2 regions of the Caballeronia sp. M1242 genome follow, and region 2 is predicted to be linked to the other one. Evidence: riboswitches for the same ligand, from Rfam matches in the RefSeq annotation. Region 2 holds a riboswitch; the other holds the start of a gene.
The links. A riboswitch is a leader RNA that binds a small molecule or an ion and turns the genes downstream of it on or off. The one in region 2 is predicted to bind cobalamin.
Positions count from the first base shown of each region.

Region 1: it holds a riboswitch for cobalamin, as region 2 does, so the genes downstream of both, JYK05_RS02920 (TonB-dependent receptor domain-containing protein) here and cobW (cobalamin biosynthesis protein CobW) in region 2, are expected to answer to the same signal.

Region 1 is NZ_CP071129.1:634,800-638,603, forward strand. Features, by position in the region: gene JYK05_RS02900 (EVE domain-containing protein) at 1-94, opposite strand, end outside; RNA gene ssrS (6S RNA) at 187-369, opposite strand; gene JYK05_RS02910 (cell division protein ZapA) at 488-802, opposite strand; gene JYK05_RS02915 (ATPase) at 799-1,188, opposite strand; cobalamin riboswitch at 1,427-1,722, shown strand; gene JYK05_RS02920 (TonB-dependent receptor domain-containing protein) at 1,807-3,678, shown strand; gene JYK05_RS02925 (iron ABC transporter permease) at 3,714-3,804, shown strand, end outside.
Region 2 is NZ_CP071130.1:614,745-618,548, reverse strand. Features, by position in the region: gene cobW (cobalamin biosynthesis protein CobW) at 1-1,034, opposite strand, end outside; cobalamin riboswitch at 1,160-1,411, opposite strand; cobalamin riboswitch at 1,467-1,715, shown strand; gene JYK05_RS16310 (cobalamin biosynthesis protein) at 1,731-2,159, shown strand; gene cobO (cob(I)yrinic acid a,c-diamide adenosyltransferase) at 2,168-2,770, shown strand; gene JYK05_RS16300 (cobyrinate a,c-diamide synthase) at 2,775-3,804, shown strand, end outside.

The sequences.
Region 1 (3,804 bases), on a different replicon from region 2:
GCACGCCGGTCCACGGCAGCGTCTTCTTGGGCGCGTGCGCGAGATGATCGATGCTCGCTTCGTCCGGTTCGGACTTCATCAGCCAGTAGCGCATGAGTTCGGCGTGAAGGAGTGTGCGTGCGGTTTTGGGCGATGCAAACAAAAACGGCACCGGTAAGAACCGATGCCGTTCGTGCTTCCAGAAATAAGGTCCCCGCCTCAGCCGCTAGGCCGGCATCCTGAACCTGGGTTCAAGATTGGTCGCGGTAAGCAACACTTCGGGTACATCAGACAGAGTGACGCGCGCGCCCGTGCTGCAACGTTCCGCAACCGTGCCAATGTAGCATTGGTTCAAGGAATATATGACCTTGGCGTACCAGGCAGGGAGACCTCACTGTACACCAAACGTTTGGTCCTTGCAGCCCTTGCCTGCGTTTCTCGCGGTATCTTTTTTTGATGGATACCGCAACGCTGATTAGATCAGCGCATGACCGTCAGTGCGCTTCGCTCAGTGCGCTTCATATTGCGCAATGACCGCGCCGAGCTGCTCGTTCATCGAATGCATGGTGCGGCGGATTTCCTCGGCGGGGAACGCTTCGCCGTGACGCACGCTTTCCTGCAGCTTGAGCAGTTCGGACGCCAGCGAAAGCGCGGCCATCACCGCGATGCGGTCCGTGCCGCGCACGCTGCTTGCGTTGCGTACCTTGTTCATTTCGGCATCGACGCGGGCCACGGCTTCGCGCAGCGCGGCCTCGGTCTCCGGCGAGCACGCGAGGCGATACTGCTGGCCGAGAATGGATACTTCGATCTGCGTGGTCGTCATGCCTTCTCTCCTTGATGGTGCTCGCCGTGCACTTCTTCCGCGTGCGCATGTTCGTGCTGCGCTTCGCGCGACGCGCTGGATTCGGCGTTCAGAAGATCGAGCTGATTGTCGCTTTCGGCATGATGCGCTTTGCCGCGCGGCAGCTTTTCGAGGATCGCGTTGAGGCGCACTTGCGCGTCGTCGATCTTCGCGGACAGCGAATCGCGTTCGCCTTGCAGCGTGTCGCGCTCGTGGCGAACCTGCGCGAGTTCGGCCTGAACGCCGGCGTAATCGGCGCGCAGCTGTTCGATTTGTGCTTCGAGCGCGAGACGCGCCTGATTGTGGCGCTCGCTGATCTTGATCAGCCGGCCGATGTTTCCTGACAGTGATTCGAGTTCGTTGAGCATGTGCTGCGTCCTCTAAAGACCTGGCATTTTAGCGCGGTTCAACGGTGCTTCCGATAATTGTCTCGTTTCGAGACGTAACAACACGCGATCTTGCGCGCATCGCCGCGTATTCATGTGCGGAATGGCCGCGCGTGACGCACTCGGATGCGCGGATGGCGACGCTTGCTCGTTGCTCGCTCGTCGCTCAAGCCTCGCGATGACGGGCGCGCGCCTTCTTGACGGCCCCCATGCGCGCTCCTACACTTGCCGCACTTTTGGTGCTCGCGCCGCCTTTCTTGCGGCGCAGTCAAACGGGAAACAGGAAGCGCTGTCTCGCCTCGCGCGGCTCGCCAACCTGTGCTGCCCCCGCAACGGTAAGCGACCGCAACGCAAGTTGCAAGTCGTCCCTCGCGCGTTTCTTCGTGTTGCTCCGTGGTCGTTTGCCATCGGACTCGCGACTGCAAGAAACGTGTCGGCGCCACTGCGCTTCGAAGCGCGGGAAGGCGGGACGATGCGTCGCCAGCCCGGATACCGGCCAATCGTCCAGCGCGCCGATGCTTTGCAAGTCGGCGCGTGCGTCGCGCACAGACTTCGCGGGGAGCGGGGCACGCGCCAGTCTCCAACGGAAACGCTTCACCCATGCTCTTGCCTTCGTCGGGCCTCATTCGTCGCGCGGCGCGCGTCGTGATGTGCGCCGCCGCGAGTGCGCCGCTTGTCCAGGTCGCGCACGCCGATTCCGATTCTCCGTCGCAGACACTCGCGCCCGTCGTCGTCACGGCGACGCGCGGCGCGCAACCGCTCGCCGATTCCATCCCGCAGGCGACGCTCTTCGACGCGCAGGACATCGCCGACAGCAATGCAAACGATGTGCTCGGGCTCATCGCGCTTGCGCCCGGCGTGCAGATCACGCGCAACGGCGGGCCGGGCGCGACCTCGGGCGTGTTCATACGCGGCGCGTCGTCGACGCAGTCGCTCGTGCTGATCGACGGCGTGCGCGTTGAATCGGTGTCGCTCGGCGCGGCGCAGTTGTCGCAACTGATGCTCGATCAGACCGGCCGCGTCGAAGTGGTCAACGGCAACGTGTCGGCGCTATATGGATCGAACGCGATCGGCGGCGTCGTGCAGATTTTCACGAAGGAGGGCGAAGCACATCCGCCGCGCTTTCACTTCGAAGCCGAATACGGCAGCTATCACACGCAGCGGCAGTCGGCGGGCGTCGACGGCGCGCTCGATGCCGAGGGCCGCACCACGTTCAGCGTGAACGTCTCGCGCGAGAAGACCGACGGTTTCTCGGCGATCGATCCCGCGCTCGCGCCCGCCGCGAATCCGAACGCGAACGGTTATCTGAACGAAAGCGTCGCCGCGACGCTGCGCCACAAGTTCAGCGACAAGTGGGACGCAGGCGTGCGCTTTCTGCAATCGAACGGCGTGAACAGCTTCGACGATCCGTACGGCGTGCCGACCGATCTCAATGAATCGCATGATCGCGTGCGCTCGGCGTCGGTATTCGCGAACGGCAAGCTCACCGACAACTGGACGACGCACTTCACCGTCGCGCAGGGGCAAGACCGCGCGAACATCGAACACAACGGCGTCTATACGAGCCGCTTCGACTCGGAGAATCATCAGTATCTGTGGCAAAACGACTTCCGCCTCACCGAGGCGCACAAGCTGATGTTCGGCTACGAGCATCTCGACCAGTCGCTCGATTCGGACCAGTTCAGCGCGCCCGACCGGCATGTGAACTCGGTCTTCGCGGGCTATGTCGGCCGCTTCGGTCCGAGCGAAGTGCAGGCCAACGTGCGCCGCGACCAGTATTCCGACTTCGGCGGCGCGAACAGCTACTATCTGGGCTACACGTACAACTTCGATTCGCACTGGCGCGCGAGCGCGAGCTACGCGGCGGCGTTTCGCGCGCCGAGCTTCGACGATCTCTACTATCCGTTCAGCGGCAATCCGTCGATACAGCCGGAGCGCAGCCATTCGGCCGAGGCCGCGTTGCAGTACGCATCGGACCAGATCGGCGTGGTGCGCGTGACGGCGTTCGAGACGCGCTATTCGAATCTGATCGACTACGTGGGCGACAGCAGCGGCTTCTATACCGCGCAGAACGTCGGGCGCGCGAAGGTGCAGGGCGTCGAGGGATCGTGGGCGGGACACGTGGGCGCAACCGACGTGCGCGCGAGCGTGACGTTCCAGAACCCCGTCGACGAGACGAATCACGAAGACCTCACGCGTCGCGCAAGGCGCTTTGCGTCGCTGTCGGCGCATCGGTCGATCGGGCGCTGGCGCGTGGGCGGCGAGTGGATCGTGAGCGGCGCGCGCAGCGATTACGATTCCACGCTCGCGGGCTACGGCGTCGTCAATCTTTCGGCGCAATACGACATCACGAAGTCGTGGTACGTAAATGCGCGCATCGATAACCTGTTCGACCGCAACTATGAACTGGCTTACTCGTACAACACGCCGCGTCGCGGCGCTTACGTCACGATCGGCTGGCATCCGTCGTGAGCCACGCCGCTGACGCGCGCCGCCCGATGAAGGCGATGCACGCAACGCGCGCCGCCGCGATCTGGCTCGCGCTCGCGGCGGCGGCCCTTGGCGTGCTAGCGGCGTCGCTCGCGCTCGGAAGCGTCG
Region 2 (3,804 bases):
TGCAGCGTTTGACGATCGAGGTCTTCTCCGATCAGCACGAAGCGGCTCGCGGCTTCGCCTTCGTTCCAGCGCCGGTCGAAATAGCTGTCGAAGCGCCGGCCCACGCCTTGCACCACGAGACGCATGCCCGCGCCCGGCAGCGCGGCGAACCCTTTCACGCGATAGATCGTGTGACTCTCCACGAGCGCCTGCAACGCCGCAATGGCCTGTTCGCGCGATTCCACTTGTCCTTCGACGACGACCGAATCGAATTCGTCATGGTGATGGTCCACGTGGCCTTCGTCGTCGGCAGAACCGTGATGATCGTGGCGAAGATGAATGCTGTCCTCGGACGCCGATTGCAGACCGAGCAGCGCATGCAGATCGAGCTTGCCCATTTGCGCGGGCACGACCTTCACTTGCGGCGGAATCTCGGGCCGCACGAGCGCTTCCACGCGGCGCAGTGCGTCGGCGTCCATGAGGTCGGTCTTGTTGACGATCACGAGATCAGCCGAGGACAGTTGATCTTCGAATAGCTCGTGCAGCGGCGATTCGTGATCGAGGTTCGGGTCGGCCTTGCGTTGCGCATCGACCGCTGCGGGGTTCACGGCGAACTGTCCGCTTGCGGCGGCAGGACCATCGACCACCGTGATGACGGCATCGACCGTGAACGCATTTTTGATGGACGGCCAGTTGAATGCCTGCACGAGCGGCTTCGGCAACGCGAGGCCCGACGTCTCGATCAACACATGATCGATGCGCTCGCGGCGTTCCAGCAACTGCTCCATCACCGGATAAAACTCTTCCTGCACCGTGCAACACAGGCACCCGTTAGCGAGTTCATAGAGATTGCGCTCCGAGGACCCGGCTTCGTCGTCGCAACCGATGCCGCAACCCTTCAGGATTTCCCCGTCTATGCCGAGCTCGCCGAATTCGTTCACGATGACAGCGAGGCGCAAGCCCTGCGCATTCGACATGATGTGGCGCATCAAGGTGGTCTTGCCGCTGCCGAGAAAGCCGGTCACGACCGTGACGGGTATCTTGCGGGTTTGCATCGTCGCTCCGTGGCTCGTGTATGCGTGCGTCGTGCGTGCGTCGCGCGAGGAAGGTATCGCCGGCGAGATCTGCGGGAAAAAGCGCACGACTGATGGATCATGGGACATGCCGCATCCCCGCGGCGTGGGCCCTGCGAAAGTCTGGCCGGTATCCGGGCTTGGGACCTCGTTGCGCAGCCTTCCTGCCGTGTACCGACAGTGGCTTCGTGCGCAACGCGCGATATCGTACTCGCCGATACCGCCGGTCGCTTACCGTTGCGGGGGCAGCGCAGGTTGGCGCGCGTCCGATCGCATGATGGAGCGATGCGCTTCCTGCTTCCCGTTTAACTGCGCGCGAAAGAAGCTCGCACGCGGGCACCAGAACTGCGTGAAGTCTAGGCTCCTCACGAAGGAGCGTCAAGGAAAGCGCCGCCGAAAAGCGGGGGCATGTGGTATCGTTGGCGCGCGACTGGTGCTCGCGCGTTCACACGAAACGCGCAGTTAAACGGGAAACAGGAAGCGGCGTCTTCACGATCATGCAAGCGCTCGCCAACCTGTGCTGTCCCCGCAACGGTACGCGACCGGCGGTATCGGCTTGCACGATATCGCGCATGGCGCACACGGCCACTGCCCGTTCACGGTGGGAAGGCTGCGCGATGACGGCCGCAAGCCCGGATACCGGCCAGCGCAGGGGACGAAGCGCATCTCGCCATCGTGATGCCTTCGCCGAACGCCGCCATCCGCGAGGGACGCATGCGCGGCGCACGCATTCCGTCCATTCGTTCGATGATGCTTCCTTGCGTGAGCCCGCGCCATCTCGCCGTCGGCATCGGCTGCAAACGCGGCGTAAGCGCCGATGCGATTGAAGCGGCCGTGCTTCGTGCGCTTCAAGCAGCGGAACTCACCTTCGCGCACATCGCGGTGGTCGCGAGCATCGACATCAAACACGACGAAGCCGGCTTGCGTGTCTTCTGCGAGCGTCATGCCCTGCCATTGCGCCTTTATCGCGCGGACGAGCTCGCGCTCATGCCCGCCGAGGGCGTGTGCGAGCCTAGCGCGCTGCTCGCAAGCGATGGCGGAGAGCTTGTGGCGCCGAAGATGATCGACGGTCACGTGACCGTCGCCATAGCAACGAAGAAAGCCTGAAAGAGCCCATGAAAACCGATACGGAATCGCATCTGCGCATGACGCAGCGTCGCAAGGAAGGCCACGAAAAGAAGCAGGCCGCCGCCGATCACGAGAAGGGTCTCCTGATCGTCAACACAGGCAATGGCAAGGGCAAGACCACGGCCGCTTTCGGCATGGCCGTGCGCGTGCTCGGGCACGGCATGAAGCTCGGCGTCGTTCAGTTCATCAAAGGCGCGCTGCATACGTCTGAGCGCGATTTTCTGAGCGCGGTCGCCAATTGCGATTTCGTGACGATGGGCGACGGCTATACATGGAACACGCAAAACCGCGAGGCCGACATGGCGACCGCGCGCAAAGGCTGGAACGAAGCGCGGCGCATGATCGAGAGCGGCGAATATCAGATGGTCGTGCTCGACGAGCTCAACACTGTGCTCAAGTACGAGTACTTGCCGCTCGACGAAGTGCTCGATGTTTTGAAGGCGCGCCCCGCGATGCTGCATGTCGTCGTGACGGGGCGTCATGCGCCGGATGCGCTCGTCGAACTGGCGGACCTCGTCACGGAAATGCGGCTCGTGAAGCATCCGTATCGCGAGCAGGGCGTCAAGGCGCAACGTGGCGTCGAGTACTGACCTCATGCCCTCCTGCCCCGCACTCTTCATCGGCGCGAGCGCGTCGCACCAAGGCAAGACCACGGTGACGGCCGCGCTTGCGCGGCATCATGCGCGGCGTGGCCTGCGCGTGCGCGTATTCAAGACCGGTCCCGATTTTCTCGATCCGATGATTCTCGAACGCGCATGCGGATCGCCCGTCTATTCGCTGCATCTGTCGATGGTCGGTCTCGACGCATGCCGCGCGTTGCTCGCACAGGCCGCGCGCGAGGCCGATCTCATCTTGATCGAAGGCGTCATGGGTCTCTTCGACGGCACGCCGAGCAGCGCCGATCTCGCGGCCGCATTCAACGTGCCGGTGCTTGCGGTGATCGGCGCGCATGGCATGGCGCAGACGTTCGGCGCGGTGGCGTTCGGACTGGCGCGTTATCGCGCGGACGTGCCGTTCCATGGCGTGCTCGCCAATCGCGTTGCATCGGCGCGGCATGCGCAGATGTTGGCCGAAGCCATCCCCGATGGACTGCGCTATTGCGGGCATCTTTCGAATGCAGAGGACATCGCGCTGCCCGAGCGTCACCTGGGCTTGACGCAGGCGCAAGAAGTCGCGGGACTGGATGCGCGTCTCGATCGCGCCGCCGATGCCATTGCCGCTACCACGCTTGCCGATCTACCGCCGCTTGTGCGCTTCGAGGACGCGAAGCCTGAAGCGCCGCCGCGTTTGCTCGAAGGCTTGCATATCGCCGTGGCGCGCGATGCCGCGTTTTCATTCGTCTATCCGGCCAATATCGACTTGCTGCACGCAATGGGCGCGCGCGTGAGCACCTTCTCCCCGCTCGCCGATGAACCCGTGCCCGCCGATGCCGACGCCCTCTATCTTCCCGGCGGCTATCCGGAACTGCATGCGTCCACGCTTGCCGCGAACCATCGCACGCGGACAGCGATTCAAGCGCATGTGGCGCGTGAAAGAACCGTCGTCGCTGAATGCGGCGGCATGCTGTATCTGCTCGATACGCTGACGGACGTGGAAGGCACGAAGCATGCAATGCTCGGTCTTC